Regions from separate parts of the Comamonas sp. JNW genome, predicted to be linked through region 1. Evidence: predicted binding sites of a transcription regulator. Region 1 holds the regulator's gene; each other region holds the start of a gene.
The links. The regulator LexA, encoded in region 1, represses DNA repair genes until DNA is damaged. The targets are predictions, from matches to a motif close to ACTGTATNNNNATACAGT.
Positions count from the first base shown of each region.

Region 2: DCO45_RS18750 (DNA topoisomerase IV subunit B) is a predicted target of LexA. The motif match lies at 7,688-7,705, and genes of this name have one in related genera.
Region 3: imuA (translesion DNA synthesis-associated protein ImuA) is a predicted target of LexA. The motif match lies at 2,964-2,981, and genes of this name have one in related genera.

Region 1 is NZ_QETI01000012.1:7,979-18,520, forward strand. Features, by position in the region: gene DCO45_RS16650 (biopolymer transporter ExbD) at 1-398, shown strand, start outside; gene lpxK (tetraacyldisaccharide 4'-kinase) at 441-1,568, shown strand; gene DCO45_RS16660 (Trm112 family protein) at 1,577-1,774, shown strand; gene DCO45_RS16665 (hypothetical protein) at 1,935-2,531, shown strand; gene kdsB (3-deoxy-manno-octulosonate cytidylyltransferase) at 2,747-3,541, shown strand; gene adk (adenylate kinase) at 3,759-4,415, shown strand; gene DCO45_RS16680 (asparaginase) at 4,513-5,532, opposite strand; gene lexA (transcriptional repressor LexA) at 5,647-6,363, shown strand; gene DCO45_RS16690 (hypothetical protein) at 6,499-7,086, shown strand; gene DCO45_RS16695 (NAD(P)H-dependent oxidoreductase) at 7,495-8,130, opposite strand; gene DCO45_RS16700 (SDR family oxidoreductase) at 8,189-8,914, opposite strand; gene DCO45_RS16705 (carboxymuconolactone decarboxylase family protein) at 8,948-9,385, opposite strand; gene DCO45_RS16710 (PLP-dependent aminotransferase family protein) at 9,507-10,542, shown strand, end outside.
Region 2 is NZ_QETI01000015.1:29,442-39,983, reverse strand. Features, by position in the region: gene DCO45_RS18770 (tripartite tricarboxylate transporter substrate binding protein) at 1-537, opposite strand, end outside; gene DCO45_RS18765 (amidase) at 668-2,128, opposite strand; gene DCO45_RS18760 (LysR family transcriptional regulator) at 2,236-3,150, shown strand; gene parC (DNA topoisomerase IV subunit A) at 3,230-5,590, opposite strand; gene DCO45_RS18750 (DNA topoisomerase IV subunit B) at 5,678-7,654, opposite strand; gene DCO45_RS18745 (MFS transporter) at 7,894-9,117, shown strand; gene DCO45_RS23045 (hypothetical protein) at 9,131-9,304, shown strand; gene DCO45_RS18740 (class I SAM-dependent methyltransferase) at 9,308-9,853, shown strand; gene DCO45_RS18735 (hypothetical protein) at 10,112-10,369, shown strand; gene DCO45_RS18730 (ATP-binding protein) at 10,503-10,542, shown strand, end outside.
Region 3 is NZ_QETI01000006.1:162,102-172,643, forward strand. Features, by position in the region: gene DCO45_RS11070 (error-prone DNA polymerase) at 1-665, opposite strand, end outside; gene DCO45_RS11075 (DNA polymerase Y family protein) at 690-2,222, opposite strand; gene imuA (translesion DNA synthesis-associated protein ImuA) at 2,140-2,955, opposite strand; gene DCO45_RS11085 (MlaD family protein) at 3,197-4,168, shown strand; gene DCO45_RS11090 (hypothetical protein) at 4,165-4,845, shown strand; gene DCO45_RS11095 (hypothetical protein) at 4,876-5,115, opposite strand; gene DCO45_RS23360 (hypothetical protein) at 5,334-5,462, shown strand; gene DCO45_RS11100 (plasmid stabilization protein) at 5,517-5,837, shown strand; gene DCO45_RS22945 (hypothetical protein) at 5,892-6,041, opposite strand; gene DCO45_RS11105 (SDR family oxidoreductase) at 6,211-7,269, shown strand; gene ykgO (type B 50S ribosomal protein L36) at 7,381-7,530, shown strand; gene DCO45_RS11115 (low affinity iron permease family protein) at 7,576-7,971, opposite strand; gene DCO45_RS11120 (LysR substrate-binding domain-containing protein) at 8,041-8,946, opposite strand; gene DCO45_RS11125 (amidohydrolase family protein) at 9,084-10,316, shown strand; gene DCO45_RS11130 (MFS transporter) at 10,341-10,542, shown strand, end outside.

The sequences.
Region 1 (10,542 bases):
CCACGACAGAGCCCGAGATCAACCTGATCCCGTTCATTGATGTGCTGCTGGTCGTGCTCATCTTCCTGATGCTCTCGACCACCTACAGCAAATTCACCGAGCTGCAGCTGACCTTGCCGACCGCCAATGCCGAGCAATTGCGCGACCGGCCCAAAGAGATCATCGTCTCCGTCGCTTCCGATGGGCGCTATGCCGTGGGCAAGGTCGCGCTGGAAGGCAAGACCGTGGCCGATATGGCCGAAGCACTGCGCAATGCCGCCACCGCTGGCAAGGACAGCGTGATCATCATCAGCGCCGATGCGCTGGCGCCGCACCAGTCGGTGGTCTCGGTGATGGAAGCCGCCCGCCGCGTTGGCCTGCAGCAGATCACCTTTGCCACCCAGACGGCGGCACGCTAAACCCCAGGCACTGCGCCTGGGCAGTGCTAGCATGCAGCCTGCATGACCGTCCCGCCTCCCCCTCCATCCACGCCTGCCGCGCCCCCCAGTGCCACGCGCCCCCGCTCGGCACGCATCACCGATGCCTGGCAGCGCAAAGGCCTGCTGGCCATCGCGCTGCTGCCGCTGTCCTGGTGCTATGCGGCGCTGGGCGGGCTGCGCCGCGCCCTCTACCGCACCGGTCTGTGCAAGGCCTACCGCGCGCCGGTGCCCGTGGTGGTGGTGGGCAATGTGATCGCCGGGGGCGCGGGCAAGACGCCTGTGACCCTGCACCTGGTGCAGGCCTTGCAGGCCCAGGGCTGGCGGCCAGCGGTTATCTCGCGCGGCTATGGGCGCGACAACAGCAAAAATCCCAACGCGATAGCCGTCACCCCCGGCAGCAACCCGCGCCTGGTGGGCGATGAGCCCTTGCTGATCGCCCAGCGCAGTGGCGTGCCGGTGTATGTGGCTGCGCTGCGGGCCACGGCCGCCCATGCGGCCCTGCAGGCGCACCCCGATGTAGATGTGCTGGTCTGCGACGATGGCCTGCAGCACCTGGCACTGGCCCGCGATGTGGAGATTGCCGTCTTCAACGCCCAAGGCATTGGCAATGGCTGGCAACTGCCGGCCGGGCCACTGCGCGAGCCCTGGCCCAGGCGGCTGGACATTGCGCTCTACGCCGGCCCAGCGCCCCAGCAGCTGGCAGCCACTGGTGCAGCGGCCTGGCCGCTGCAGCGCAGCCTGGCCTGCTATGCCGTTGGCCAGGATGGCCGCCACCATGCGCTTGCCGATCTGCGCGGCCGACCAGTGCATGCGCTGGCCGCCATTGCCTATCCGCAGGAGTTTTTTGCGATGCTGCAAGCCCAGGGCCTGCAGCTGGCCCGCAGCGATGCACTGCCCGACCATGCCCCGCTGGACGACCCGGCCTGGCTGGCAAGCCTCGGAATCGCCGCGACCAGCGCACCTACAATAGGCGCACCCGATGCACCCGTGCTGCTGTGCACCGAAAAGGATGCGCACAAGCTCTGGCGCATTGCCCCCCATGCACTGGCTGTGCCGCTGGAGGTCGCCATCGACCCGGCCTTTGGCCAGCATGCCGATGCACTGCTGCGCCAGCACCAGCCCGCATCGCCCCCTGTTAAGAAAGACTGATTGCTGCTATGGACCCGAAACTGCTCGAACTGCTGGTTTGCCCCGTCACCAAAGGCCCCCTGCGCTATGACCGCGAGCGCCAGGAACTGGTCTCGCGCAGCGCGCGCCTGGCCTACCCGGTGCGCGATGGCATGCCCATCATGCTCGAAGGCGAAGCGCGCCCGCTCAGCGACGAAGAAATCGACGCTTTAGCTGCGGCAGATTAAGGTTTGATGAAGTTGCGGCCCCACCGGGGCCGGCATGGCCGTCCGCACAGGCAAACCCCAATAGCGGTTTTGTAAAAAAAAGACACAATTTGCTGAAATTTTAGGCACAGCGCCTCCGGGCAGGCCTTGTGGATTGCATCCATTTTTTCAGCACATTGCCATGCATACCCTGATTCTCAAGAAAACCGACAAAGGCATGGAGGCGCTGCGCGCCCGCGATCCCTCGTTGCCGCACCGCATGCGACCGGCCTTCATCATGTTTGATGGGCAAAAAAGCATTGAACAGGTGATGGCGCTGGCGCCCTCGGCGGGCGGGCAGTTGCAGGTGCTCGAAGACATCAAGCAGCTGCTGCAGCAAGGCCTGCTGGAGCTTTTGCGCCCCAGCGACGCAGGCCAATTGCCCGCCAGCGCCAGTGCCATCATTGACAACCTGACCGACCCTGCGACCACGCCGCCACCCGCTGCTGCAGCCGCCCCAGTTGCCGCGCAGACCGCAGCCAGCAATGCAACTGCTGCCATCAGCAACCCCAGCGAGCGCTATATCAAGGCCTATGCCGCTGCCAGCCAATTGGTCAGCGGCCTGGGGCTCAAAGGCTTTCGGCTGCAGCTGCAACTGGAAAAAGCCCAGGGCTACGACGGCCTGGTCGCCGTCCTGCCCAAGCTGCGCGAGGTGATCGACGCCAAGAAACTGCGCCCCATCGAGGCCATTCTGTTTGGCAGCAACGAGACCAATACGCCTGTCAAGCCTGCACCCTGAGCGCGGGCGCCGCAGCAGCGGCGACTGCCTGGGTAGGTGGCTTGTGGCTGTCGGGCCTGGCCGGCGGCGACTAGCTGGGCGCACCTGGCCGGCCGCACCTAGTCGGCTACACCTCGCTGGCAGCGCCTGGCCGGCCGCACCTAGCCGGCCGCACCTCGCGGGCCACCCTCCTCGCTACAATTTAAGTTGGCTTCACTCTCCTCTCCTTTAGCACCATGGCATCCGCACCCGCGCCGTTTACTGTCTTGATTCCTTCGCGCATGGCCTCCTCGCGCCTGCCCAACAAGCCCCTGGTCGATATCGCCGGCCTGCCCATGGTGGTGCGCGTGGCCAAACGCGCGCAGGAGAGCGCCGCCCAGCGCGTGGTGGTGGCTGCAGATGACGAGCGCATCATCGACGCCTGCAAAAAGCATGGTGTGCAAGCGGTGATGACCTCGCCCAAGCACCCCAGTGGCAGCGACCGCCTGGCCGAGGCCTGCAATGTGCTGCAATTGGGCGGCGATGACATCGTGGTCAATGTGCAAGGCGACGAGCCCTTGATCGCGCCGGCGCTGATCGATGCGGTCGCGGCGCTGCTCAGCGACCGGCCCGAGGCCAGCATGGGCACGGTCGCGCACCCGATTGCTGATCTGGAGTCGCTGCTCAGCCCCAATGTCGTCAAGGTGGTGCTCGATGCACAGGGCCTGGCCAGCTATTTCAGCCGTGCGCCCATCCCCTGGGGCCGTGATTTTGTGAATATGGCCTGGTGGAAGAACCCCGGCACCACCGGCACGCCCGGTTTTGCGCCGCTGCACCATATGGGCATCTACAGCTACCGCGCCCAGTTTTTGCATACTTTCCCTACGCTCAGCCAGGCCCCGACCGAGCAAATCGAGATGCTCGAGCAGCTGCGCGCGATCTGGCATGGCCACCGCATCGCCGTGCATGTGACGCGGCAGATCCCTGGCTCGGGCGTCGATACGCCCGAAGACCTGGTGCGCGTGCGCCAGCTGCTGGGCGCGGTGATGTAACCCGCGTGCCTGCCCTGCACCGCGACGGCCTCCGATGCAAGCGCACCGTAAGCTAAAAGGCGCAGCATGCCTGTCTCGCGCAGCCGAGACACGGTATTGGTGCCAGTTCGCTGACAATCCCCTGATGCGTGATATGCTCAAGCCCAGTTTTTTTGTGTAAAAGCGGGCTTTAGTGCCCGCTTTTGCCGTGCAAGTTTTTTATTCTCCAAGGACCGTCATGAAATTAATTCTTTTGGGAGCACCCGGCGCCGGCAAAGGTACGCAAGCTGCCTTCATCTGCCAAAAATACGGTATTCCCCAGATTTCCACCGGCGACATGCTGCGTGCTGCCGTCAAGGCTGGCACGCCGCTGGGCTTGCAAGCCAAGGCCGTGATGGACGCCGGCCAGCTGGTCAGTGACGATCTGATCATCAATCTGGTCAAGGAACGTATCGCCCAGGCCGACTGCGCCAATGGCTTCCTGTTTGACGGCTTCCCCCGAACCATCCCCCAGGCCGACGCGATGAAGGCCGCCGGTGTCAAGCTCGACTATGTGCTGGAGATCGATGTGCCGTTTGAGGCCATCATCGAGCGCATGAGCGGCCGCCGCAGCCACCCCGCTTCCGGCCGTACCTACCACGTCAAGTTCAACCCGCCCAAGACCGAAGGCCTGGACGATGTGACCGGCGAGCCCCTGGTGCAGCGCGAAGACGACAAGGAAGAAACCGTCAAGAAGCGCCTGGATGTGTACAGCAACCAGACCCGCCCCTTGGTGGACTACTACAGCAGCTGGGCCGCCCAAGACCCGGCCGCCGCCCCCAAGTACCGCGCCATCAGTGGCATGGGCTCGGTCGAAGAGATCACGCAGCGCGCCATTGCCGCGCTGCAGGCCTGATAAGTCGCACAGACTTATCCGCACAGCCACTGTCTTGCGACAGTGGCTTTTTTAATGCCTGCTCATGCCATCAGCAGACCGGCATGCGGCGGCTGCTTTAGGCCTTGGCTTGGACCTGCGCCAGCGCCAGTTGCAAGCTGACCCGGCATTTGTAGGGCGTCAAGGCCACCGCCAAGTCCTTTTCCAAATCGGCCACTCCAGGCAACACCGCATCGCTGATCACACCATCGCTGCAGCGGCTGCTGCGCCATACCGGCAGACCTTGCTGGCGTGCGCGCGCTATCGCCTCCAGAAGCAGCTCATGCACGGTGCCATTGCCGGTGGTTGCCACCACCAGACCGTCGATGCCCTGGGCGTGCAGGGCGTCCACCAGCCCGGGGCGCATACCGGCATGGCTGGTCACGATCTCCACCCAGGGCCAGGGCTGGCTGGCGGGGGCAGGCAAGGCGGCCAGCCACTGGCTGCCGGTGTAGCCATCCGCTGCGCCTGGTGCCGGCGAGGCATAGCCCTGGCGCAGGCGCACGGTCACGCCATCCACCCAGCCCAGGGGCCCCTGCTCGCCCGATGAAAAGGCCAGCAAACGGTGCGGATGCACCTTTTGCAGCCAGCGCGCGCTGTGCAGCTCGCCGCCGCCCGTCACGGCCACGACCTCGCGCAGCAGCGGCTGGCCATCCGCAGCCAACGCCGCAGCGGCGGCCACGGCGTCCTTCAGGTTCTGCGGGCCATCGGGCATCAAGGCATTGGCCGGGCGCATGGCACAGGTCAGCACCACGGGCTTGGCCAGGCGCCCTAAAACGCAATGCAGGAACCAGGCAGTCTCTTCGAGCGTATCGGTTCCGTGGGTGATAACAACAGCACGCACGGTCTCATCGTGCATGGCCGCATCGCAGCGCTTGAGCAGCGCATGCCAGACCTCGTCATTCATGTCCTTGCTATCAATTTGCGCTATCTGCACCGCATCCAGCGGGCCTGCCGCCGCAGTCTCAATACCGCTCACGCCCGCCAGCAAGGCCGCGATGGACAGCTGGGCCGCGCGGTATTGGCCGGGTTTCTCGGCGTCATCAGCCATGCCGGCAATGGTGCCGCCGGTGCCGATGATCAAAATTTTTGGCTGCAAGGCTTGCCTCCTGCAAAAAACTGGTTAAAAATACAGGTACTGGATTGATATACAGGTGTTGGGATGCACAGTGGCTTTGCTTCTGCCCGGCACCGCAGATCACACGGAGATCTTATGCGAGACCATCCCAAACTGACCGCGCGCCAACAAGAAATTCTGGACCTGATCCAGACCGCCATTTCGCGCACCGGCGCCCCGCCAACGCGCGCCGAGATTGCCAGCAAACTGGGCTTCAAATCGGCCAATTCGGCAGAAGACCATCTCAAGGCGCTGGCCCGCAAGGGCGTGATCGAGCTGGTCAGCGGCACCTCCCGGGGGATTCGCCTGCAAAGCGATACCGTGCGCTCTATCAACGCCGCACGTGGCACGCGCTTTTCGTCGCCGCTGGCAGGCGTGTCCAATGCCACGGCCGGCCTGGGCCGTGTGGTGCAAGAGCTCGCCCAGCTGGCCCTGCCGCTGATTGGCCGCGTCTCGGCCGGCTCGCCCATCCTGGCGCAAGAGCATGTCGACCAAACCTATACCGTGGAGGGCGGCCTGTTCCAGCAGCAGCCCGATTACCTGCTCAAGGTGCGCGGCATGTCGATGCGCGATGTCGGCATCATCGATGGCGATCTGCTGGCCGTCAAAGCCACGCGCGAGGCCCGCAACGGCCAGATCATCGTGGCGCGCCTGGGCGATGATGTCACCGTCAAGCGCCTCCAGCGCACCAAGGACGGCATTGAACTGCTGGCCGAAAACCCGGATTACCTGCCCATCATCGTGCAGCCCGGCGAGCCCTTTGAGATCGAAGGCATTGCCGTGGGCCTGATCCGCAACACGATGCTGAACTAGGCCTAGCGGCCCCCTCGGCCCTCCCTTTTCTGCGCAACCCCAGGTAGCGGGCGTTGTGGGCTCTTGGCCCACAGCCCTGGGGGATGCGCTCGCCCTGCGCAATCCTGCTGTTACCCGTATACCAAGGAGTCTCCTATGCTTGTAGCAGATGCATTGCGCGCGCTTGCGCCTTTTTCCCTCGTCGCCGGCCTGCCCTGGTTCCAGTCCATCCAGCGTGCCATTGTGCGCAGCAACCGCCGCCGCCCCGGCCATGGCGCCGCCAATGACGGCCAACTGGCCGCCCAGGTGCACTGCTTTGCCACCGCGTCCTCTGCCGCTGTACAGCGCGGCGCCGCCCAGCAGCTGAGCTTGCTCGATGGCCCGGTAGCTCAGTCCAGCGTGGATACGTCAGGCGCGGATACCTCCTGCATGGACACGCCCCGCGTTGACTCGCCTGCCGATGGTGCACCAGTGCAGCGCCCCATCGACCGCATCCGCCTGCCGCGCAAACCCGCTGCGCGCCGTCGCCTCTCAGCAGCTGCGCAGTCCCACACCCGCCCCTTCCTGTCGGTGCAGCGCTGCAGCGCCCAGGCCGCCAATGATGCGCCCATCAAGATGTACTGGGCCCAACCGGCCAGCCTGCACCGCCAAAAAGGTATGCGCTGGGCCATGTCGGGCAGCATGGCCGATATCTGTGCCGAGCTCGAGCGCCTGGAGCGGCTGGAACATCTGCACGCGGTCTAAGCCGCCGCCCAGGGCGGGGATCAAGTCTGGCCCCCAGCATGCGTTGAACGCCGCAAACAGGGCCAGACTAGCCGAAGGTTTGCGCATGGGGCTCAGCGTCCCCGGCGCGGCATCTTGCCGCAGGCAGACCCGATTGCCGCTAGGTGCGGCCGGCTAGGTGCGGCCGGCTAGGTGCGGCCGGCTAAGGGTGAGCAGCCAGGCAACAGCCTACCGGAGGGTTTCCAGAACAACGCTGAGATAGTCTGGGCAACATGCAAGACAGGTGCAACGACGGTACAGCACGGCCCCAGCCAGCAGCAGCCCCCTGCCGCACAAGCCAGGCCTTGGTGGTGCAAGGCCCATGCGCTGGGCACCCCGCGCTGTCAGCCATCGCTCCCTGCTGCCCACTTGCACCAGCTACGCGTGCTGTCAGCGCGCAGCAGCGACCACCTCCAGCGCCTGCTGCTTGAAGGGCGCCAGCTGCTCCCGCAAGGTATCTCTTGCGCTATCCACCGCAGCGGCGACGGCATCGGGGCCAAATACCAGGCCTTGCAGCAATACAAAATGCACATTGCGGATGCCGATGGAGGCCAGCGCATAGCGCAAGTAAGGCGTCAGAAAATCTTCCTGCCGGGCCCGGGGGCCCGTGTGGAAGCCGCCCGAGCTCACCAACACCAAGGTGGGCCGGTCTTTCATCAGGCCGATCTTCCCTTCAGGCGTGGATGCAAAGCTGCGGTGGATGCGGATCACATGGTCCAGCCAGAGCTTGAGCGTGGCCGGCACCGCAAAGTTGTGCATGGGGGTCAGAATCATCAGCAGATCGCTGTCTTCCAACTCCTTGATCAGCGTTTCGGACCAGGCCAGCGCCGGTGCATCCGCGCTCGCATTGGCGGTGATCGCCAGCGCATAGTCGCGGCTGATCGGCGGTATCGGGGTGGCCACCAAGTCGCGCTCGCGCAGCGGCTGCTGCGCCAGGCCCAACTCGGCGAGCATATCGGCCGCCAGTTGGTAGCCATGGCTGGCCTGGCCATGGGGGCCACAGTTCAAGAGCAAGGTACGGGTCATCAGTCGTCCAATCGTTTGAAAATAATCACACCCCGGTGTCCAGCCAATGCCTGGGGCATCAAGCCGCACTGCATTTGCAGACCCAGGCCGCCAGCGTGGTCCGCCCCAGGCGAGCGGGTCCCATGGGCAGCAAGCTGTCACCGTCCAGCAACGCCCCCCGATACAGAGCGTGGGCATCGCCCAGCACTTCCCGCGGGTCGCCGCGCAAGCGCAGGTACTGCTGCATCCAGTCGGCCATCGCCATCTTCTGGGGCCCGGCCACCTCCATGCAGCCATCCAACGGCTGCGCCAGCGCGGCATCGGCCACCAACATCGCCAGGTCCTCTGCGGCCATCGCCTGCATACGCGCTAGGGGCATGGTCAGCGCGGTGCCGGCAGGGCTGCCCTGTGCCAGCTGTGCCAGACTTTCGTACAGGGGTGCGGCACGCAGTACCGTATAAGGCGTGCTGCCCGCCTGGATCAGCTGCTCTCGCAGCGCCAGCGCCTGGTAGTAGCCGCTGCGCTGCAAGCGCTGCACCCCCAAGGCCGACAGCGCAATATGGTGCGCTACTGCTGCAGCGGCGATGGCGGCGTTCAACTGGCGGCATGTGCTCGCCCAGCCATCCAGCGCATCGGCCGTCTCCATCACAGGTGGCTCACGCACATCGATCAGCACCTGGGCGCCATCCAGAGCAGCTGGCAGCCTGGGGTCCACATCCGCAACCACCGGGTAGCCCAGCTGCCGCAGATTGCTGACCACCTTCGCGCCCAGCAGCTTGCAGCCGCCCAGAACCAGGACTTTCATAGGCCGTCTTGCGCCACGCCGGGAGCTAGCTTCTTAAACCGGCATCTTGCGAAAGGCAATCGCAAAGCGGTTCCAGCTGTTGATCGAGGTGATCACGGCCGTCAGCTCCATCAGCTCGGCATCCGTGAAGTGGGGGCGCACGGCCTCCCAGACGGCATCGGGCACATGGTTGTGCGAGACCAGGGTCAGCGCCTCGGTCCACTCCAGCGCAGCGCGTTCGCGGTCGCTGAAGAACGGCGTCTCACGCCAGGCGGCCACGGTGGCCAGGCGGCGGCTGGATTCGCCGGCCTTGACCGCATCGGTCACATGCATGTCCAGGCAAAAGGCGCAGCCATTGATCTGCGAGGCGCGCAGGCGCACCAGTTCCTTGAGCAGAATGTCCAGGCTGCCCTTGGCAATCTGGTTTTCCACGCCCATCAGGGCCTTCATGATGGCGGGGTCGGTGGTGTAGAAGTCGAGTCGGGTTTGCATAGCTATCTCCATGGCTGGGTTGCGTCGGTGAATTCCGTTGCTGATAGGCAGTATGCAGTTGTCTTGGCCAAGCCAAAAGAGCCAAGAAATGCAAAAATGACTAGGCCAAGATAGGGATGCCATGATTTCAGACCCCGCCCACACCGATCCCCTACATGCGCTGCAACTGCAGGTGGACCGCAGCCTGAAGCTGCCCATGTACCTGCAGATCTGCCAGCGCTTCAAGACCGCCATTGCCCAAGGCCATCTGCGCGCCGGCGACCGGGTGCCTGCGTCGCGGGCGCTGGCCACCGAGCTGAACCTGGCGCGCGGCACCGTCGATCTGGCCTACCGCATCCTGGCCGACGAAGGCTACTTCCAGGTCCGCGGCGCGGCAGGCACGGTCATATCACCGAGCCTGCCCCCGGCTGCCACGGCCCCGGCGCCGCAAGCCATCGCCCGGCCACCGGCCGCCGATATCGTGGACCACGACGGTCTGCAGCCCCGCCCCCTGCAACTGGGCCTGCCCGCGATCGATGCCTTTCCGCGCAAGGTCTGGAACCGGCTGGTCACCCACCGCCTGCGCAGCAGCGAGCCCTACCGCCTCGCCTACCCCAACCCGCAAGGCGATGAGGAGCTGCGCCAGCGCATTGCGGCCTACCTGGCGGTCTCGCGCGGCGTGACCTGCGTGCCCGAGCAGGTCTTCGTCACCACCGGCCTGCGCAACACCCTGGAGCTGAGCCTGCGCAGCCTGGCCAGCCCTGGCGATGCCTTCTGGTTTGAGGACCCGGGCTATATCCTGGCGCGGCCGTTTTTGCAAAATGCCGCCGTACAGATCGTGCCCGTACCCGTCGATGCCCAGGGCCTGCAGGTCGATGCGGGTCGCCAGCTCAGTCCGTATGCTAAATTTGCCATGGTGACGCCTTCGCACCAGAGCCCGCTTGGCGTCACCCTGTCACTTGACCGGCGTATGGCGCTGCTCGAATGGGCGAGCGAGGCGGGCAGCTGGATCATCGAAGACGACTACGACAGCGAGTTCCGCTACCAGGGCCGGCCCCTGCCCGCGCTCAAAAGCCTGGACCGGCAGGACCGCGTGATCTACGCCGGCACCTTCAGCAAGGTGATGTTTCCCGGCCTGCGCCTGGCCTACGCGGTGGTGCCGCTCGAGGTCGTGCCCC
Region 2 (10,542 bases), on a different contig from region 1:
GCCGGTTGCCGTCTTGAGCATCTCGCCGGCAAAGTGCACCGACGAGGCCGGGCCGAAGGAGCCGTAGGAAAAGCGGTCCGGCGCCGCCTTCGATTGCGCCACCAGGTCCTGCAGCGATGTGGCCTTGACGGCATTGTTCGCCACCAGCACCAGACCCATGTCAGCCACCAGGCCCAGCATGCTGAAGCTGCGCATCGGGTCATAGGGCAGCGCCTTGCGCACCACCGGGTTCATCGCCAAGGTGGAGCTGGCACCCAGAAACAAGGTATAGCCATCGGCAGCCGACTTGGCCACCTGGCCGCCCGCCACGGCCGTGCCTGCCCCCGGCCGGTTCTCCACAAACACCGACTGGCCCAGTTTGTCACTGAGCTGCGAGGCCAGCAGCCGTCCCAATATATCCGTGGCCCCGCCGGGTGCAAAAGGCACCACCAGCTTGATCGCACGGTCAGGGTAGCCCTGCGCCAGCACTGGGCGCCATGCCAGGCCGGCAGCGCCTGCGGCCAGGTAGGTCAAAAAGCGGTGACGGGATATCGGCATGGACATGGGATCTACCTTTTTTGCGGAAAACGAGGGCAAGGGAGGGATCAGACAGGCGTTGCAGCAACGCCTTCCTGGGTGGGAGCGCAGCCTTAGAAGACGCGCCGGGTCAACGATCTACAGCGTGCTGTCAGCCCAGCAAAGGGCTGCGCACCCGGGCATGGCCGCTGGCCTGGTCATAGGCATGGCCGATTTGCAGCAGCGCCTTGTCCGACTGCGTGGGCCCGATGATCTGCAGGCCGGCAGGCAGCCCGTTGGGGCCAAACCCGGCCGGTACCGACAAGGCCGGCAAGCCCGCCATCGTGGCGCCCACCACCGTCTGCATCCAGCGGTGGTAGGTGTCCATGCTGCGGCCGCCCACGGCATTGGGCCAGTCCAGCTCGGCGTCGAACGGAAACACCTGCGCAGCGGGCAGCACGACAAAGTCATAGCGCTCGTACAGGCGGCGCAGCACCTCGTACCAGCTGCTGCGCACCTTGGCGGCGGCATAGATATCCATGCCCGACAGCGCGCGGCCGCGCTCCATCTCCCACAGCGCCTCGGGCTTGAGCAGCGCACGCTTTTGCGGGTCGTCATACAGCGCCGCATTGGCGCCTGCCACGCTGAAGCTGCGCAGATCAATCCAGGCGCGCCACAGCTGCTCCAGGTCAAAGTCGGGCAGCACCTCATCGACCGTGCAGCCGATGTCGGCAAAGGCGCCCAGCGCCGCGCGGCAGGTCTCGAGCAGGCCCGGCTCGGTGGGCAGGTGCCCGCCCAGGTCACCCAGCCAGGCGATCTTGCGGCCCCGGAAATCGCGCTCCAGGCCCTGGCCCCAGTCCTGCGCGCCTTCGCTGCGGCGCGTGAGCGGCAAGCGCGCATCAAAGCCCGCCTGCACCGACAGCAGCAAGGCCAGATCGGGAATATCGCGTGCCATGGGCCCGGCCACGCTGAACTGCTGGAAGAACACCTCATCGCCCGGGCCATGCGGCACGCAGCCCACGGAGGTGCGCAGGCCGTAGACATTGTTGAAGGCCGCCGGCGTGCGCAGCGAGCCCATCATGTCCGAGCCATCTGCCACGGGCAGCATGCGCAAGGCCACCGCAACGGCTGCACCGCCGCTGCTGCCACCGGCCGAGCGGCTCTGGTCAAAGGCATTGCGGGTGGTGCCGTAGACCGGGTTGTAGGTGTGGCCGCCCAGGCCAAATTCCGGTGAATTGCTGCGCGCCACAAAGAGCGCTCCGCCCGCGCGCATGCGCTCAAAAATCACCGCATCGCTGCTGCTGACCTGGCCCTGGAAGATCGGCGAGCCCTTGGTGGTGACCATGCCGGCGGCCGGCGAAATGTCTTTGGGCGCCTGCGGAAAACCGTGCAGCGGCCCGCGGCTCTTGCCCTGGGCCAGTTCGGCATCGAGCTGTGCGGCTTGGGCCAGCAGCGGCTCGCACGGCATGGGCGCGACCAGCGCATTCACCTGGGGGTTCAACCGGTCAATCTGGCCCCAGAAGGCCTGCAGCACCTCGGTGCAGGACAACTCGCGCCGCTGGATGGCTGCCGACAGCGCCACGGCGCTCAACTCGACGATGCTGTGGTCGGCAGGAACAGGCTGGGATGGCATGGAATGTATGTCTCTTGGATGTCAGAAAAATCCAGCATAGGCAATGCGGCCTATTTCGACAATCACAATTTTTTGCGGTTATCGTTGCGTTTTTTGCAAAGCAGACCATGACTCCCTCGCAGCACCTCCAGGACACCGCCATCCGCTACTTTCTGGAAGTCGTGCGCAGCGGCTCGGTGAGCGAGGCCGCACTGCGCCTCAATGTCTCTGCCTCGGCCGTCAGCCGCCAGATCGCATCGCTGGAGGAAGTGCTGCAGGTGCCGCTGTTTGAGCGCCGCCCGCGCGGCATGGTGGCCAGTGCGGCCGGTGAGCTCTTGGCCACCCATGCCAAGCGCCATGCCTTGGATGCCGAGCGCGTGGTCGCCGATATCGAGGCACTGCAAGGCCTGCGCCGGGGCCAGGTGCGGGTCTGCGCATCGGCCGGCTTTGCGTTTGAGTTTTTGCCTCTCGCGATGGCCACGTTTCGCGAGCAGCACCCGGGCATGCAGTTCCAGCTGGTCTCGGCCTCGCCCGCCCAGGTGACCCAGGCGGTGCGCAATGGCGAGGCCGATGTGGGCCTGACCTACAGCCGCGCCGCCGTGCGCGATATCGATGTGCAGCACCGCCAGAATTCGCCGGTCATCCTGATCATGCCACCCGGCCACCCACTGGCCCGTTTTGCCACCGTCAGCCTGGCGCAGATGCAGCCCTACCCGCTCGCGCTGCTGGACGACGGCAATACCGCGCGCCAGCTGTTTGACATTGCCAGCGGCCAGCGCGGCCTGGTGTTTGACCCGGTGCTCGAGAGCGGGCAGTTCGATGCGCTGGTGCGCTTTGTGCTGCACGGCGGCGGGCTCACCCTGGGCGGCGAGGTCACCGTGCGCGAGTATGTGCGCCGGGGCCTGCTGCACACCGTGCCCATCCGCGAGCGCGGCATGCATGCGCGCTCCATCGAGCTGCAAACGCTGACGGGCCGCAACCTGCCCCGGGGCGTGCGCGCTTTTGTCGACCATCTGCGGGCGCTGTTGCCCGCGCCGCGCTGATCGGCGCTGCAACGGCGGGCCATGAAAAAGCCCTGCCGGGCAATGCCGGGCAGGGCTTGGTCGTGCATGACCGCGCGCTTTATTCGACGCGGAACACGGCGCTGGGCTTGAAGCCCAGGTCTGCGAGCTTGCCCTTTTTGGCGCGTCCGGCCTTGGCGTTGTTGAGGCTGCGGATCTCAAGGGTTTCCTCACGGGCCTTGCCGCCGCGCCCCAAGCCTTCGATGCGGATGCTGCGCGTGTAGACGGCCACACCGGCCAAGCGGTCCTTGTCTTCCAGGTCAATGAGCTTGAGCCCCTTGCCGCCCTTGGCCATGTGGTTGAGCTCGCCGATCTCGAAGGTGAGGATGCGGCCACCCACCGAGGCGCAGGCCACGTGGCTGGCATCGGCCAGCGGCTGGCTACCGCTGCTGCCCGAGATATGCGAGGGGGCGCAGAGCGTGTCGCCCTCGTCCAGGCTGACAAAGGCCTTGCCGCCCTTTTGGCGTGAGACCATGTTTTCCACCAAGGCCGTGAAGCCATACCCCGCGCTGCTGGCCAGCAACAAATGGGCCGACAGCGGACCGGCAAAGTAGTACTGGATCTGGGTGCCCGCTTCCAGCTCCATCAAGGTGGTCACCGGCTGGCCATCACCGCGGCCGCCGGGCAGGTTGGCCACGGCGACCGAGTAGACCCGGCCGTTGCTGCCAAAGACCAGCAGCTGGTCGACCGTGCGGCATTCAAAGGTGCCATAGAGGCTGTCACCCGATTTGAAGCTGAAGCTGTCGGCCGCATGGCCGTGGCCGGTACGCGCGCGCACCCAGCCTTTTTCCGACACGACGACGGTGACCGGCTCATCGACCACCTTGACTTCGGCAACCGCCTTTTTCTCTTCCTGGATCAAGGTGCGGCGCGCATCGGCGAACTGCTTGGCGTCCGCTTCGATCTCCTTGACCATCAGGCGCTTGAGCGAGGCGGGGTTGGCCAGAATGTCTTCGAGCTTGCCCTGCTCTGCGCGCAGCTCGCTCAGCTCCTGCTCGATCTTGATCGCTTCCAAGCGGGCGAGCTGGCGCAGGCGGATTTCCAGGATGTCGTCGGCCTGGCGCTCGCTCAGGTCAAAGCGCGCCATCAGCGCGGCCTTGGGCTCGTCGCTGGCGCGGATGATGGCGATCACCTCGTCGATATTGAGCAGAATGGTCTGCCGGCCTTCCAGGATATGGATGCGGTCGAGCACCTTGGCGAGCCGGTGCTCGGAGCGGCGCGTGATCGTCGTCTGGCGGAACTCGATCCACTCTTCCAGCATCAGGCGCAGCGACTTTTGCGTGGGCTTGCCGTCGATGCCGATCATCGTCAGGTTGACCGACGAGGAGCTCTCCAGGCTGGTGTGCGCCAGCAGGCAGGTGATCAGCTCGGACTGCGGCGTCTTGCCGGTCTTGGGCTCGAACACCAGGCGCACGGCCGCATCCTTGCTCGACTCGTCGCGCACCACATCGAGCAATGACAGCACCGTGGCCTTGAGCTGGCTTTGCTCCTGGGTCAAGGTCTTCTTGCCGGTCTTGATCTTGGGGTTGGTCAGGTCCTCGATCTCTTCGAGTACCTTTTGCGAGGAAACGCCCGGCGGCAGCTCGTTGACGACCAGCTGCCACTGGCCACGCGCCAGCTCTTCGATGGTCCAGCGCGCACGCACCTTGATCGAGCCGCGCCCCGTACGGTAGGCGTCGGCAATGTCCTTGTCGCTGCTGATGATCTGGCCGCCACCGGGGAAGTCCGGGCCGGGGATGATCTGCTGCAGGTCGAAGTCGGTCATCGCCGGCTTCTTGATCAGCGCCACGCAGGCATCGGCCACCTCGCGCAGGTTGTGGCTGGGGATTTCGGTGGCCAGGCCCACCGCAATGCCGCTGGCGCCGTTGAGCAGCGAGAACGGCAGGCGCGCCGGCAGCTGGCTGGGCTCCTGGGTGGAGCCGTCGTAGTTGGGCACAAAGTCCACCGTGTCCATGTCGATCTCGTCGAGCAGCAGGCTGGTGATCTTGGACAGGCGCGCCTCGGTATAACGCATGGCCGCTGCGCCATCGCCATCGCGGCTGCCAAAGTTGCCCTGGCCGTCGATCAGCGGGTAGCGCTGGGCAAAGTCCTGGGCCATGCGCACCAGCGCGTCATAGGCCGATTGGTCGCCATGCGGGTGAAAGCGGCCCAGCACATCACCAACGACACGGGCGCTTTTGACCGGCTTGGCCGCCGTCGCGCGGTTGGGGCCGCTGTAGCCCAGGCCCATGCGCTCCATCGCAAACAGGATGCGTCGCTGCACGGGCTTCAAGCCATCGCAGACGTCTGGCAGTGCGCGGCCCTTGACCACCGACAGCGCATATTCCAGATAGGCGCGCTGCGCGTAATTGCCCAGGTCCAGGCTGTCGCCGTCCTCGGGCACCGGGTTGGACAGCAGGTCCTGACCGTTCTCTTCACTCATAGGGGTTCAGCTTTCTTTGCTTGTGGCACGGCTGCGCGCGGCTGGCTTGGGTTCGATTGTTTATTCAGCGGCGTGGGCAGCAGGACATCAGATATCAATTTCGACCTCGTGGCCGTGCAGCTCCATCAGGTCGCGGCGGGCCGCAGCCTCGCCCTTGCCCATCAGCTGGGTCATGACCTCACGGGTTTGCAGCACATCGGTCTGGCTCAGACGCACCGGCAGCAGGCGGCGGGTGTCCGGGTTCAGCGTGGTTTCCCACAGCTGCTCGGCATTCATCTCGCCCAGGCCCTTGAAGCGGCTGACCTGGCATTTCTCGCGCGGCACACCATCCTTGGCGGCCTTGTCGAAGATGGCATGCATCTCGGCCTCGTCGAGCGCATAGACCTTGGCCGCAGGCTTTTTGCCCCGGGCAGGAATATCGACGCGAAACAGCGGCGGCCGCGCCACACAGACATGGCCCTTGTCGATGAGCTGCGGGAAATGCTTGAAGAACAGGGTCAGCAGCAGCACCTGGATGTGCGAGCCGTCCACGTCGGCATCGCTCAGGATGCAGATCTTGCCGTAGCGCAGACCGCTCAGGTCCACCTCGTCATCGGGGCCATGCGGGTCCACGCCAATGGCTACCGAGATATCGTGGATTTCGGTATTGGCAAACAGGCGGTCGCGGTCCACTTCCCAGGTGTTGAGTACCTTGCCGCGCAGCGGCAGGATGGCCTGGGTTTCCTTGTCGCGGCCCATCTTGGCGCTGCCTCCGGCCGAATCACCCTCGACCAGAAACACCTCGTTATAGGCCAGGTCGCGGCTTTCACAATCGGTCAGCTTGCCGGGCAACACGGCAACGCCGCTGCCCTTGCGCTTTTCCACCTTCTGGCCGGCGCGCTGGCGCGTCTGCGCCGCCTTGATCGCGATCTCGGCGAGCTTCTTGCCGTATTCGACGTTCTGGTTGAGCCACAGCTCCAGCGCTGGCCGCACCATGCCCGAGACCAGGCGTACGGCATCGCGCGAGTTCAGGCGCTCCTTGATCTGGCCCTGGAACTGGGGATCGAGCACCTTGGCCGAGAGCACATAGCTGGCACGGGCAAACACATCCTCGGGCATCAGCTTGACGCCCTTGGGCAGCAACGAGTGCAGCTCGATAAAGCTCTTCACGGCCTGGAACAGGCCATCACGCAGCCCGCTTTCATGCGTGCCGCCCGCCGTGGTCGGGATCAGGTTGACATAGCTCTCGCGCACCGGCTGGCCTTCGTCGGTGAAGGCCACACACCAGGAGGCCCCTTCGCCCTCGGCAAAATGGTCATCGCTGCGGCCGGCAAAGCCCTCGCCCTCGAACACGGGGATGATCGGGTCGACCGGCAGGGTCTGCAGCAGGTAGTCCTTGAGGCCACCCTTGTACTGCCAGGTCTGGGTCTCGCGGCTCTTGTCCTGCGTCAGCTGCACGCTCACGCCGGGCATCAGCACGGCCTTGCTGCGCAGCAGGTGTACCAGCTCGCCCATCGGCAGGTGGCTGGATTCGAAATACTTGCCATCGGGCCAGACGCGCACCGTCGTGCCCTGCTTGCGGTCCCCGCTGACCATCGCGCGCACCTGCAGCGGCTCGACCACATCGCCACCGGCAAAGGCCATCGTGGCGACCGAGCCATCGCGGTGCACCGTCACCTCCATGCGGGTAGCCAAGGCATTGGTCACCGAGACACCCACGCCATGCAGACCGCCCGAGAAGCTGTAGGCGCCGCCCTGGCCCTTGTCGAACTTGCCGCCCGCGTGCAGGCGGGTGAACACCAGCTCCACCACCGGCGCATGCTCTTCGGGGTGCATGCCAAACGGAATGCCCCGGCCATCGTCCTCGACACTGATGGAGCCATCGGTGTGCAGATAGACGCGGATCTTCTTGCCAAAGCCGGCGAGGGCCTCGTCGGCCGCGTTGTCGATCACCTCCTGGATGATGTGCAGCGGATTGTCGGTACGGGTATACATGCCCGGGCGCTGCTTGACCGGCTCAAGCCCCTTGAGAACCCGTATCGAGCCCTCTGCGTATTCACTGGTAGACGTGTTTTTGCTTGCCATAACTTTCCATTCTAGCGGCTGCCATTGTAAATAGCTGTATAGATAAACAGGTGGAACTTGTTGACGATTCACGACGCTTGGCCGCAAAAGCCTGCAATGGGCTTGGACAGCCACCGGGCAATATGCGGGCGACAGCCGGTTTTTGGCGTTGGAGTAACAATTTCTAGAACGTGCTTACGATCTCCCCGCGCGTAGAGACCGCAATCACGTTCTTAAATAACGAGACACATCCCCTGACTATGCAAAACAACGCACAACGATTGTCCATGGCCCGCGTGCTGCTGTGTGGCGGCGCCGTAGTGACCCTGTCCATGGGCATCCGCCACGGTTTTGGCCTCTGGCTGCAGCCGATCACCCAGGAGATGGGCTGGACGCGTGAGTCCTTCGCCTTGGCGCTGGCGGTGCAAAACCTCAGCTGGGGCCTGATCGGCATCTTTACCGGCATGCTGGCCGACCGCTTTGGCGCCAGCAAGGTGCTGGTCTGCGGCGCGCTGCTGTACGCGCTGGGCCTGGCCGGCATGGCCTGGGCGCCCAATACGCTGATGTTTGCGCTCACCGCCGGCCTTTTGATCGGCATGGCGCAAACGGGCACCACCTATGCGGTGATCTATGGCGTCATCGGGCGCCAGTTGCCAGCCGAGAAACGCTCCTGGGCCATGGGGGTGGCCGCGGCCGCGGGCTCCTTTGGCCAGTTCTTCATGGTGCCGGTCGAGGGCCAGCTGATCGCCAGCCTGGGCTGGCAGAACGCGCTGCTGGTCTGCGCAATCCTGGTGCTCACCATCGTGCCGCTGGCCATTGCGCTGCGCGAGCCCAATTTCCACGCGCTCAAGCACAGTGCTGCCGGTGGCGCGCAGCAAACCATTGCCCAGGCTGTGGCAGAGGCCTTTCGCAACCCCAGCTTTTTGCTGCTGACCGCAGGCTACTTTGTCTGCGGCTTCCAGGTGATGTTCATCGGCGTGCACATGCCCAGCTACCTGAAGGACTTCGGCCTGCCGCCGCATGTGGCCAGCTATTCGCTGGCGCTGATCGGCCTCTTTAACATCTTTGGCACCTACCTGGCCGGGTCGCTCGGCCAGCGCATGGCCAAGCGCTACCTGCTCTCGGGCATTTATTTCATCCGCGCCATCGCCATCGTGGTTTTCCTGCTGGTGCCCTTGTCGCCCTGGTCGGTCTATGTCTTTGCCGCAGTGATGGGCTTTTTGTGGCTGTCCACCGTGCCGCTCACCAACGGCGCCATCGCGCAGATCTTTGGCGTGCAGCACCTGTCCATGCTCAGCGGATTTGTGTTCTTCAGCCACCAGATCGGCAGCTTCCTGGGCATCTGGTTGGGCGGCTACCTCTATGACCGCACCGGCAGCTATGATGTGGTTTGGTATGTGGCCATTGGCCTGGGCGTATTCGCCGGCCTGGTCAATCTGCCGGTCAAGGAAGAGCCCGTGCAGCGGCTGCCGCTGGCGGCCTGATAACCGAACTTTCATGCAACAGCCTGCACCACCCACCGCCCCCACTGCTGGCGCCGCGCCGCTGCGCGGCTGGCAGCGCGCCGCCATCTGGCTACTGGTGGCGGTGCTGCTGGCGCTGGTGTTCATGCTCTACGCGCAATCGGAATTCATGGTGCAGATGGCTGACCATGTCTGGGCCTGTTTCTAGCGCATGCCCCATAGCCACGCCCCCTCGCCCTGGATCACCCGCTTTGCGCCACTGATACCTGCAGGCGCCCAGGTGCTGGACCTGGCCTGCGGCCAGGGCCGCCATGCCCGCTACCTGCAGGCCCAGGGCTTGCGGGTAACCGGCGTTGACCGCGATGGCGCGGCGCTGCAGTCGCTGCAGGCGGACACGGCGGGAGAATGGCTGCTGGCCGATGTCGAAAACGGGGCCTGGCCGCTGGAAGGCCGGGCGTTCGACGCGGTGGTCGTCACCCACTATCTGTGGCGCCCGCTATGGCCGCACATTCTGGCCAGTGTGGCGCCCGGCGGGCTGCTGCTGTACGAGACCTTTGCCCAAGGCAATGCCGCCTATGGCAAGCCTTCCCGGCCCGACTTCCTGCTGCAGCCCGGCGAGCTGCTGCAAGTCTGTGCCAGCTGGTCTGTCATCGCCTATGAGGCAGGGCTGCTGCGCAACCCGGACCGGGTGGTGCAGCGGATTGCGGCACGCCGCCCGCTGGACGGGGCGCCCATCCCGGCTGCGCTGCTGGCCTGAGCCCCGGCCCGCTTTGCATAACTTTGCGGCGCACGCAATGGCGCCCGCTCCTGCGCCAAGCCAATAGGCATGCGGTTTTCGCTTTGTCACACCTGCCACAAAGCTGGCCCAACTTCCTCCACATTTGGCTCCTATAGTTCAGTCATGGGCTCTGCGGAGAGGCGTAAACACACTCCAGTTTCTCTGTTTCACCCGCTTCTTTCTGTCCCACACCAGATCGCGGCCTGGCCGCAGAGCCTCTTTTTACAAAGGAATGCCATGAGTTCTCAACCACTTCGCCACCGTCTGCTGTGCAGCACCGCCGTGACTGCAGCCCTCTGGATCGCCACCGCCCAGGCTTACGCGGCCAGCCCCGCCAAGCCCGCGCCGTCCAAGCAAGCCATTGAGGCCTGCCAGGGCAAGAAGGCCGGCGAAGCCGTGCAACTGACACTGGACAACGGAAAAACAGCCAAAGCCACCTGCCGCATGGTCGGCAAGCAGCTGGTGGCGCAGCGCGGCGCCTCCATCGGGCCCTAAGGGCCGGTGATGACGTCCTGATCAAGCAACCCTTTTACACACCCACGCACTGTGTAAGAGAATAGCCGGGCAGGCATTGCGTCTGCCCGTTTTGCCGTTTGTGCCCACACCGCCATTGCCCCACCCGCCCTCTGTGACCACACCCCGACTTCAGCTGTTTCGCTTTACCCGTC
Region 3 (10,542 bases), on a different contig from region 1:
GGGCGGCGCAGGCGGATGGCGGTCAGCACATCCTGCATGGGCTTGCGCGAGCGCACATGCATGTGCACATTGCCAGCGGCCACCAGCGGCACGCCACTGCTGCTGCCCGCCGCGCGCATCTGCGCCAGCCAGGCCTCGTCGCCCAGGCTGCGATCGAGCTGCACGGCCAGCCAGCAGCGGCCGGCAAAGTGCTGCTGCAGCCAGGTGGCCTGGGCCTGGATCTGCACTGGGCTGGCCTGGCGGCTGGGGGCCAGCAGCAGCAGGCAGTCTTGCAGCGCGCGCGGGTGGATGGCTGATTGCGCCAGCGCATAGCTGCCCTTGGGCGATTTGCGCCGCAGCTGGGTGATGAGGGCGCAGAGGTTGCCATAGCCATGCAGGTTGCAGGCCAGTGCCACCAGGGTGAAGGCGGGCGCGGCCGCATCGCTGGGCTGCACCTCAAACTGCGCGCCGACGATCAGCGGCAGCCCGCAGTCACGCGCTGCGACATGGGCACGCACGATGCCGGCGAGCGAGCATTCATCGGTCAGGGCCAGCGCGCGGTAGCCCTGGGCCTGGGCGCGCTCGACCAGCTCATGCGGGTGGCTGGCGCCGCGCAGAAAGCTGAAATTGCTCAGGCACCACAGCTCGGCGTAGTGGGGGATGGAGAGTTTGGGACGCGTGGCCATGGCTCTAGACGGGTGCGGCGCTGCTCAGGCAAAGCGGCCATGCAGAAACCAGGCGCCGCTGTTGGCGGACAAGCGGGTGTGGAAGATCCACAGCAAGCCGGCATGCGGGCTGTGGGCGACCCAGTAATCACGCAGCGCGGTGTGGGCGGTTTGGGTGATGGGGGCGGGTTGGGGCGGATCTTTGCGGTGATCGCTGTGATCGCTGCCGGGGGCCGCCTCATCGATGTGGGTGTCGCCATCCGAGTCGGCCGCCGGCAAAAAACCAGGGCTGCGGTGCCACCAGCCGCCTTCGATGCGCTGCGGGCCCAGCAGCAGCTGCAAGGGGCCGTGGTAGAGCGGCCGGCTCTGGCTGTCCTGCAGCAGTTGCAGGGGGGTGGGCAGCAAGAAGCTGGGCTGCGCAAGGGGCGGCACATGCAGCGGTGCATGCAGCCGTGAATGGGGCTGTGCAGCGGGCGGGGCGGCCTTGGCCTTGCCGGCTGGCTGCGCGGGCAGCCACTGCACCTGCCACTCGGGGCGGTGGTCGGGCCGCAGCAGCGGGCGCTGCACCTGGTCTTCGCCCAGGCGGGCGGTGATGCGTTCGAGCACCTGCTCCAGGCTTTCGCCATCGGCGGTTTTGTCGGGCAGCAGGCTGGCACTGCGCTCTTGCAACGCTTCGGGGGCATCGGCATGCAGGCGCAGCTCGCCGACAGGGGCTTGCAGCTGCACATGGGCCAGGTGCTCTTGCAGCAGGCGGCACAGGTGCTGCAGATCGCGCGTGGTGCTGGCGGTGTGGATGGTCAGCTCGCCGCCATCGCCTACATGGCGGGAGCGCATCGCATCATGGCACCAGCACAGCCGAAAGCTGCGTACGCCCGCCCGCTGCGCCGCCAGCCAGCCGCACAGCTGCAGCAGCAGCTGGCGCGCGCCGTGCATCAGCGCATCGGCCTGGTCGATGCGCATGGGCAGCTCCAGCCGGGCATCAAAGCGGGCGGGCAACTGGATCCAGGGGTAGCGGTCGGGCAGCAGGCCATGGGCCTGGTCAAGGGCTTTCAGGATGTCCGTATCCATGCGCCGGGCCAGCGCGCCCCGGGGCAGCGCATGCACGGCGCCCAGGCTCTGGCAGCCCAGCTGGCTCAGCAGCTCGGCATGGCGGGCCACTGCATCGATGGCCTGCAAGGGCAGGGGCGCCAGCACCTGGGGCAGCGGCTGGCCCATGCCGTGGCGGATGCTGCAGCGCGCCAGCGCAATGGCCGCCAGGCTGGTGGGGGCCCAGCTGATGGCCTGCACGCCCAGCTGCCGGCTCTCGCGCAACAGGCGCCGGGCCAGTTGCTGGCGGCCGCCAAACAGGCGTTCGCTGGCCGAGAGCTCCAGCACCAGGGCATCGCCAAACACACTGTCCGAGGGCACGCAGGCCAGGCGCGGCGTGAACTGCTGCGCCCACAGTGCCAGGCCTTGCATCTGGGCCGTGGGCGTGGCGGGCGCGGCTGGGGTGGCCTCAGTGCTGCAGGCTGGACTGGGGCGCGCGCTGGCGGCGGGGTGGGGGAGTTGGGGCAGCAGGGCGGCCCAGATCGCTGTCATGGTCTGGCAAGAGGATGGCTCGGGTCGAGGTGGTGGAAGGAAGGGTGGCTGGCTGCGGCACGGTGCCGGGCCACAGGCGCGCGGGCAGCACGGCTTGCAGGCTGGGCGGCACGGCGGGCAGCTCCAGCGTGCCCTCGTGCACAGGGCCCCGGCGTTTGAGCAGCTCCAGCTGCAGCGACCAGGGCTGGCTGCTGCGCACCAAGAGGCGCAGTGGCGCCGCCGAGGCCTGGTGCCGGCTGCTCTCGGGCCGGAACACAAACACCAGGCCTTCAAACTGCTGGGCGCTGATCTGCAGGCGGCGTATCTGCTCGGGCTGCACCTGGGGCAGCCAGGCCAGCAGGGCGGCTGCGGCATTGGCCCGGAGCAGCTGCTCCAGCGCCCAGAGCTGGTCTTGCGGGCGGCTGCCGTGGATCCAGACCAGCTGCCCAGGCGCCAGGCCGCTTTGCGCCAGCCCGCTGGCATGGGGCGGCAGCGGCGGGCCCAGTGCGATGACAGGTTTGTGCGCTGGGCACTGCTGCAGGGCCATGCCGGTCAGGCGCCATTCCAAGGTGCCCGCCTGGGGCTGCAGCACCTCCGTCAGGCCCTGGCTGGGCCAGCCTTTGCCAGGCAGCTCGGCATCCAGCGCATCCCACCCAGTGGGGATGCCCGCCATCGGCGCGCGCACCAGGTGGTCGCCGCGCCAGAGCTGGGCGGCCACCGTGGGCGGCAGGGACAGGGCATCGAGTTTAGGCATGGCAAATAACTGTATATATGTACAGTATAAGAGCTTGCGCGGCTGCGATGTGTAACAAGCGACGGGCAAGCAGCGGGCGACTGGGCTGGAAAGTGAGTGTCTGCCTTTCAAAACAACCCATTGCAGCTTTGTTTTGAAGCGGGCAGCCAGCCGGGTAAGATCGCGGTACATGCAAATACCAGAACCCCACGACTCTGCCGACCGCCCCGCGCCGCCGTCTTCTGCCGCCTCTGCGCGGCGTATGGCCGTGGTCGATGGTGTGGCGGTAGACGGCCTGGCGCCGGTGCCGCACCTGGAGCGCAAGGCCGGGGCATTGCTGCTGTTTACCTTGCTGCTGATCCTGGGCTCGGCCTTCTACCTGATGTATGCGCGCGGCGTGTTTGAGCCCAAGCAGTCGCTGATCCTGACGGCCGATGACTCCGAAGGCGTCTCCATTGGGCTGGACATGACCTTCTCCGGCTTTGCGATCGGCAAGGTCAGCAAGATCGAGCTGGCGCCCGATGGCACGGTGCGCATCCATGTGGATGTGCCCGAGAAAGATGCACACTGGCTGCGTAGCAGCAGCGTGTTCACCTTGGTCAAGGGCCTGGTGGGCGGCACGACGATCAAGGCCTACTCGGGCATTCTGGACGACCCGCAGCTGGAGGACGGCGCTGTGCGCGCGGTGCTGTCGGGCGATGCGACGGCCGAGCTACCCCAGCTGATGAGCAATGCCCGCCAGCTGCTGGAGAACCTGAACATGATGACCTCCGCTGGCTCGGCCTTGGGCGGCACCCTGGAGCAGCTGCGTGTCCTGAGCACCAAGCTCAACGGCCCCAGCGGCGCGCTGGGCGTGGTCATGGGTGGGGATGCCGAGGCACGCAAGATATCGCAGACCCTGGACCGCACCAACCAGCTGCTGGCGCGGCTGGACGGCCTGGCCAAGAATGCCGACAAGCAGGTGTTTGGGGCCGATGGCGTGATGCCCGAAGTGCGCGCCACGGTGCAGCAGCTCAATGCCGTGCTCGGCGATGTGCGCGGCAGCCTGAAGAAGGTGGATGCGGTGCTGGTGGAGGCCCAGGCCGTGGGCGCCAATGCCAAGGACGCCACCAACCAGCTGGGTGATTTGCGTGCCGATGTAGAGGCCAATCTGCGCAAGGTGGAAGGCATGCTGACCGAGCTGAACCGCAAATGGCCGTTTGCCAAAAAGGATGCCGAGGTGCGACTGCCATGAGCGCAGCTATTGCCATCACCACCCGCCTGGCCGCCGCACTGCTGGCTGCCGCTGTGCTGGGCGGCTGCGCCAGCGGCAAGAAGGCGCCCGACTGGGCGATCAACGAACAAGGCGCTGCCGAGCGCGCGACCGATGCCTACCTGTCGGGCAACAGCCGGGTGGCCGATGCCGAATGGCGGCGTGCACGCGATGAGGTAAGCCGCACGGCCCGGCCCGACTTGCTGGCCCGTTTGGAGCTGGCGCGCTGCGCTGCGCAGGTGGCTGCCTTGGATGCCGCCCCTTGCACAGGCTTTGAGGCCGTGGCCCAGGATGCCGCCGATGCCGAACAGGCCTATGCGCGCTATCTGAAGGGCCAGCTGGCTGCCGGGGATGTGGCGCTGCTGCCCAAGGCCCAGCAGGCGGTGGCGCCGCTGGCGCCTGCGCAGGCTGCCGCTGCGCTGGCGGCGATAGAGGACCCGCTCTCGCGCCTGGTCGCTGCCGGGGTGTTGGCGGTGCGCGGGCCGGTGCCGATGGCGGTCGTCACCCAGGCGGTGGACACCGCTTCGGCCCAGGGCTGGCGCCGTGCCGTGATGGCCTGGCTGATCAACCAGCAGCGCCTAGCGCGGGAGCTGGGCGATACGGCGCTTGCCGAGCAGGTGCAGCGCCGGCTGGATCTCCTGCAGGCAACGCAGAAATAAGACCGCAGGCGCTCTAAACGCTGCATCCACTCACACCGATTGACCAGTCGTCGTATCGGGCGCGGGCTCTGGCTGCGTGCCGGGGTAGGGGTGCTCGGGGTTGCCTGGGTAGGGGTGCACCGGCTCGCTTGGGTAGGGATGCTGCGGGTTGCCCGGGTAGGGATGCAAAGGGCTGGGCTCATACGTGCCCGGCTCACCAGGCGCCGGCTGGGGCTGGCCCGGGATAGGGGGCTGGGTATGCGATTGGCTGGGGTCGTAGGGCTGGGGCATGGTCGTTCTCCTGCTGCGGCATAGGCAGCGCATGCAAAAGCCCAGTGTTGCAAGCGCTATGGCTGCGCTGTGTAGGCCTGGGGAGCGCGCAAAGGTACGCGCATCGCCGTTACGCCCTGTGTAAAGCGGAACAAGCGGCAGCAAAGCGTTTTTCTGACAGGCAGCGCATTGCGCCAGGGCTAGGCTGAAAGCATTGACTCAGCCCTCGGAGAACCCCCATGCGCCATCTGCCCCCTGCAAACCTTGCGCTGGCTACACCACAAGCGCAAAAGCCAGTCCCCACCACCCCCAAGAAGCCCCAGCCCGGTGGTGGCGGCCCGCCTGCCGATGGTGATCCATCGCAGTAACCCCCATCCACCCTGAGCCACCCCGCCTCAACGCAGCACCCAAGGAGATTTGTGATGCCCCAAGGAGATAAATCCGCTTATACCGATAAGCAAAAACGCATGGCCCGCCATATCGAGAAAAGCTACGAGAAAAAAGGCGTGTCGGAAGACGAAGCCGCTGCACGCGCCTGGGCCACGGTGAACAAGGCTACCGGCGGCGGCAAGCGCTCCGGATCGGGCCGGGGCAAGGCCACAGGGCCGGGGTCGCAGCTCGCAGCCGCGCGCTCGGCAGCGGCCAGAAAAGCCGCAGCCAGCCGCAGCCCCGAAGCGCGCTCCGCATCGGCCAAAAAGGCGGCGGCTACCCGCAAGCGCAATGCCGCTGCCAAGAAAAACTGAGGATGTAAAACAGGCCAGCCACCGGGTGGTGTACTGGCCTGTTGCATTGCCCGTTTAGACGGGTTCCGGATCTTTCACCGGTGGTTCATGCCCAGGTTCCTCGATCGGCAAGGTGCTGTCCGGCGGATCAATGGGCTCGGGCTTGGGCAGATCCGGCGGCGGTGGCGCCACCGGCGGTTGAGGGGGCGTAGTAGGGGTTGGCATGGCGGCCTCCTTTCTGCCTTGTTTGTACTGCGCGCTGCGACGGCCGTATGTCGGACAAGCTTGTCAGCGGGTAAGCGCATGTAGGGCGGTCGAGATTGATGTAGCAGCGGTGTGCCGCTGCGGTATGTCGTTTCATTCTTTTAGAGTTCAAGATCCAAGGAGTTTCAGCATGAGCCCATCCACCAGCAAGTCCAAAAAGAGCGCCAGCAAGAAGCCTGCGGCAGAAAAGCGCTCGGTCGAGGAAGTGGTGGCTGCACAGCAGCGCATCCAGCATGCGCAAAGCCAAAATGACGCTCGGGCCAAGGCGTCCAAAAAAGCCAAGAGCAGCAAGGACGATAAAACCCGTAAAAAGACCGCACCCGGCCCCGGCCACGAGGTACCCACACCGCCGATGCCTGGCAAAAAGCTGGCCAAGCCCGGGCATGAGAAAGCGCTCGATCTGCAACCGCTCTACCTGGCAGACAACTACCGGGGCAGCGGCAAGCTCGAGGGCAAGACGGCGGTCATCACCGGCGGCGACTCGGGCATTGGCCGGGCGGTGGCCGTGCTGTTTGCCCGCGAGGGCGCGAATGTGGCGATCCTCTACCTCAATGAGCACGATGATGCGAAAGAAACCTGCCGCCTGATCGAGGACGAGGGCCAGCAGAGCCTGGCAATCTCCGGCAATGTGCAGGACCCGCAGTTTTGCGACAAGGCCGTCAAGCAGGTGCTGAAAAAATTTGGCGCGCTCAATGTGCTGGTCAACAATGCTGCGTTCCAGCAGCATGCGGCCGACATTGAGGACCTGAACACCGAGCGCCTCGACGAGACCTTTCGCACCAATATCTTTGGCTACTTCCACATGGTCAAGGCCGCCATTCCGTACCTGCAGCGGGGCGATGCGATTGTGAACACCGGCTCCGTTACCGGCCTGCGCGGCAGCAAGCAGCTGCTGGACTACTCTGCGACCAAGGGCGCCATCCATGCGTTTACCAAAGCGCTGGCGCAGAACCTGATGGAGCGGGGCATACGGGTGAATGCGGTGGCCCCGGGCCCGGTGTGGACACCGCTGAACCCGGCCGACAAAAACCCAGAGGACCTGCGCAAGTTTGGCGCTGACACGCAGATGGGCCGGCCCGCGCAGCCCGAAGAGCTGGCGCCCGCCTATGTGTTTTTGGCCTCCCAGGCCTGCTCCAGCTATATCTCCGGCATTGTGTTGCCAGTGACGGGGAGCGTCGGCGAATCCTGAGCGAAGGCTTGCGGATGCAGCGCTTTACATCGATCCCACGGAATGGGGTTGAAATGATAATGAGAATGCATTATCATTTTTGCTCTGTTGCTGTTTTGGAGAAGCTCTGCCATGCAAGTCCTGTCCTCGCTCAAAGAAGCCAAGAAGCGCCACCGTGATTGCCAGGTGGTCAAGCGCCGTGGCCGCATCTATGTGATCTGCAAGTCCAACCCGCGCTTCAAGGCGCGCCAGGGTGGGGCCAAGAACAAGCACAAGCGCTGACACCACGCGGGTATCTGCACGTGGTTGGGCAGGCTGGGTGGGTGCTCAGCGGGTGGTGTTGCCGTCCTCGGCCTGGCGGGCCTTGTCGGCCAGAATGTCGAACTCCTTGCGCAGCGCATCCAGCTCGTCTTCGTCCAGCTCTTCCAGTGAAAGCATGCGGTTGCGGGCGGGCTCGATCGCGCGAATGAGCTCATCTAGCTTGATCTGCATGGCCTCAGTATCGCTGTTCTGGGTGGACTGGATCAGGAACACCATCAGGAAGGTAACGATGGTGGTGCCGGTGTTGATCACCAGCTGCCAGGTGTCGTTGAAACCAAAGAATGGGCCGCTGAGGGCCCAGAGCACGATGACCGCCAGGGCACCGACAAAGCAGACGGGGTGGCCGCTGAACTTGGCAACCGAGCGGGCAATTTTGTTGAAAGGGGAATGGTGGGTCTTCACAGGAACTCCTTCGCTCAGGGCTGATGTCCAGCATAGAAGCAAAGGAGGCGGCCAGGTTGCCGCTGCAGATCAAGTGGCTGTAGGAGGGTGGCGGCATTCCTGCTGCAACCATTCACCAAAGCGCTGGTAGCTTTCCATGTCGCTGCGCCAGGTGGGGGCACAGAGGTAGTAGCCCAGCGGGCTTTCAAAGCGCTGGCCAAAGGGCTCTACCAGCTTGTGCGATGCCAGCGACTCCTGCAGCAGGCAACTGGGCACCAGCGCCACGCCCAAGCCGCCAATAGCGGCCTGGATGATGAGGGTAAAGAGGTTGAAGCCCGGGCCGATGCGTGCGCCTTCATAGGGGCCGGCATAGGCGGTGAACCAGTCGTCCCAGGAGGTGGGCAGCTCGATATGCTGCAGCAGGCTGCACTGCTTGAGGTCGTTGAAGTGCGCAATCGGGTGCTGCTGCAGGTAACTGGGCGAACACACGATGCTGGTCTCGCGCCCGATCAGGTACTGGGCATCGGCAATCGGCCAGTCGCCGTAGCCGTATTGGATGGAGGCATCGAAGCCATCGCCGGTCTCGGCGCTGTCGGTGGTGCTGTAGCGCACAAAGTGGATGGCGATGTGCGGATTGCTGGCGCGAAAGCTCTCCAGCCGGGGAAACAGCCAGTTGGCGGCAAAGGTGGGCGCGACCGACAGGCTGAGCAGGTGGGCGTTCTGCGCGGTGGAGATGACCTGGGTGGTGGCGCGTTCGAGCGACTCCATCGCCGGGCGCACGAGTTTGAGGTAGTTCTCGCCGATATGGGTCAGCGCCAAGCCATGGCTGCGGCGCATGAACAAGGGGTGGCCCAGGTAGGCCTCCAGGCCCGCGATGTGGCGGCTGATGGCGCTTTGCGTGACAAACAGCTCCTTGGCGGCCTTGGAAAACGACAGGTGCTGCGCCGACAGCAAAAAGGCATTCAGCTCTGAAATCGTGGGGCAGCGTCGGCGCATGGGGTATGAGCTCCACTCATGATGGTAGGAAGAATTGGCAGATGCATGACGTCATGTCATTGCCACATATTGTTGCAGCTTGGCTAGAGTTCGGGGCATTAGAGGCAACCATGGCGCTGTGAACGCCACAACCGATTATGCAATCCACCCTGATCCGCAATGCCAAGATTCTGGACACCCGGAATCTCGTATTGACTTCTACTCATACCATTTTGGTGCGCAACGGTCTGATCGAAAAGATCAGTGCCGAAGACTTCGAGGTGGCGGACGCCACCGTCATCGATGCCAAGGGGATGACCTTGATGCCCGGCCTGATCGACTGCCATGTGCACGTGATGGCCTCGGGCTTCAACCTGGGTGCGGTTGCCAATCTGCCCAATGCGCTGGCGCTGCTGCGCGCGCTGCCCATCATGAAGGGCATGATCGACCGGGGCTTTACCTCGGTGCGCGATGCCGGCGGTGCCGACTGGGCGCTGGCCGAAGGGGTGCGTACGCGCCAGGTGGCTGGCCCGCGCTTGTTCTGCGCTGGCAAGGCGCTGTCGCAAACTGGCGGCCATGGCGATTTCCGGGCGCGCAATGACACGCTCGACCCCTGCTCCTGCGCCTACAAGATCGGCAATATCGGCAAGGTGGTCGATGGCGTCGATGCCTGCCGCCTGGCGGTGCGCGAAGAGATTCTGAAGGGCGCCACCCAGATCAAGGTGATGGCCTCGGGCGGCGTGGCCTCGCCCAACGATCCGATCAACAACCTGGGCTTTTCGGTCTCGGAGCTGACCGCCATTGTGGAAGAGGCCCACAATGCGAACACCTATGTGATGGCCCATGCGTATACGCCCCAGGCCATCACCCGTGCCATCGAGTGCGGCGTGCGCACCATCGAGCACGGCAATCTGGTCGATGCACCCACCGCCAAGCTGATGCAGGAAAAGGGTGCCTACATGGTGCCGACCCTGATCACCTACGAAGGCCTGGCCAACGACGGCGCCAAGTACGGTCTGCCCGACGAATCGGTGCAAAAGATTGCCAAGGTGCGCACCAACGGCCTCAAGGCGCTGGAAGTGCTGGACGCCGCGGGCGTGAAGATGGGTTTTGGCAGCGACTTGCTGGGCGAGACGCACTACATGCAATCGGACGAGCTGGTGCTGCGCGCCAAGGTGCTGGGCCACGCCAAGGTGGTGCAACAAGCCACCCTGATCGGCGCCGAGATCCTGAACCACGAAGGCCTGCTGGGCGAAGTGGTGGAGAGTGCCTATGCGGACTTGCTGCTGGTCGACGGCAACCCGCTGGAAGATGTCTCGGTGCTGACCCAGCATGACGCGGCGATCAAGCTGATCATGCGCGACGGCTTCATCCACAAGAACGCCTGCTGATGGGCTTTGAGCGAGAACAACTATATGTATAACGCTTCCGAACGTCTGGAGCGGCTGCCTTTCAGCCGCTTCCATTTCACCTTGCTCATCATTGGCGGCCTGGGCTTGGCCTTTGAGGCGCTGGATGCGGGCATCATCGCCTTCATCCTGCCTTCGCTGCGCGAACAATGGGGTTTGACCGGCATTCAGTCAGGCTGGATTGCCAGCAGCACCTATGTCGGCTTCC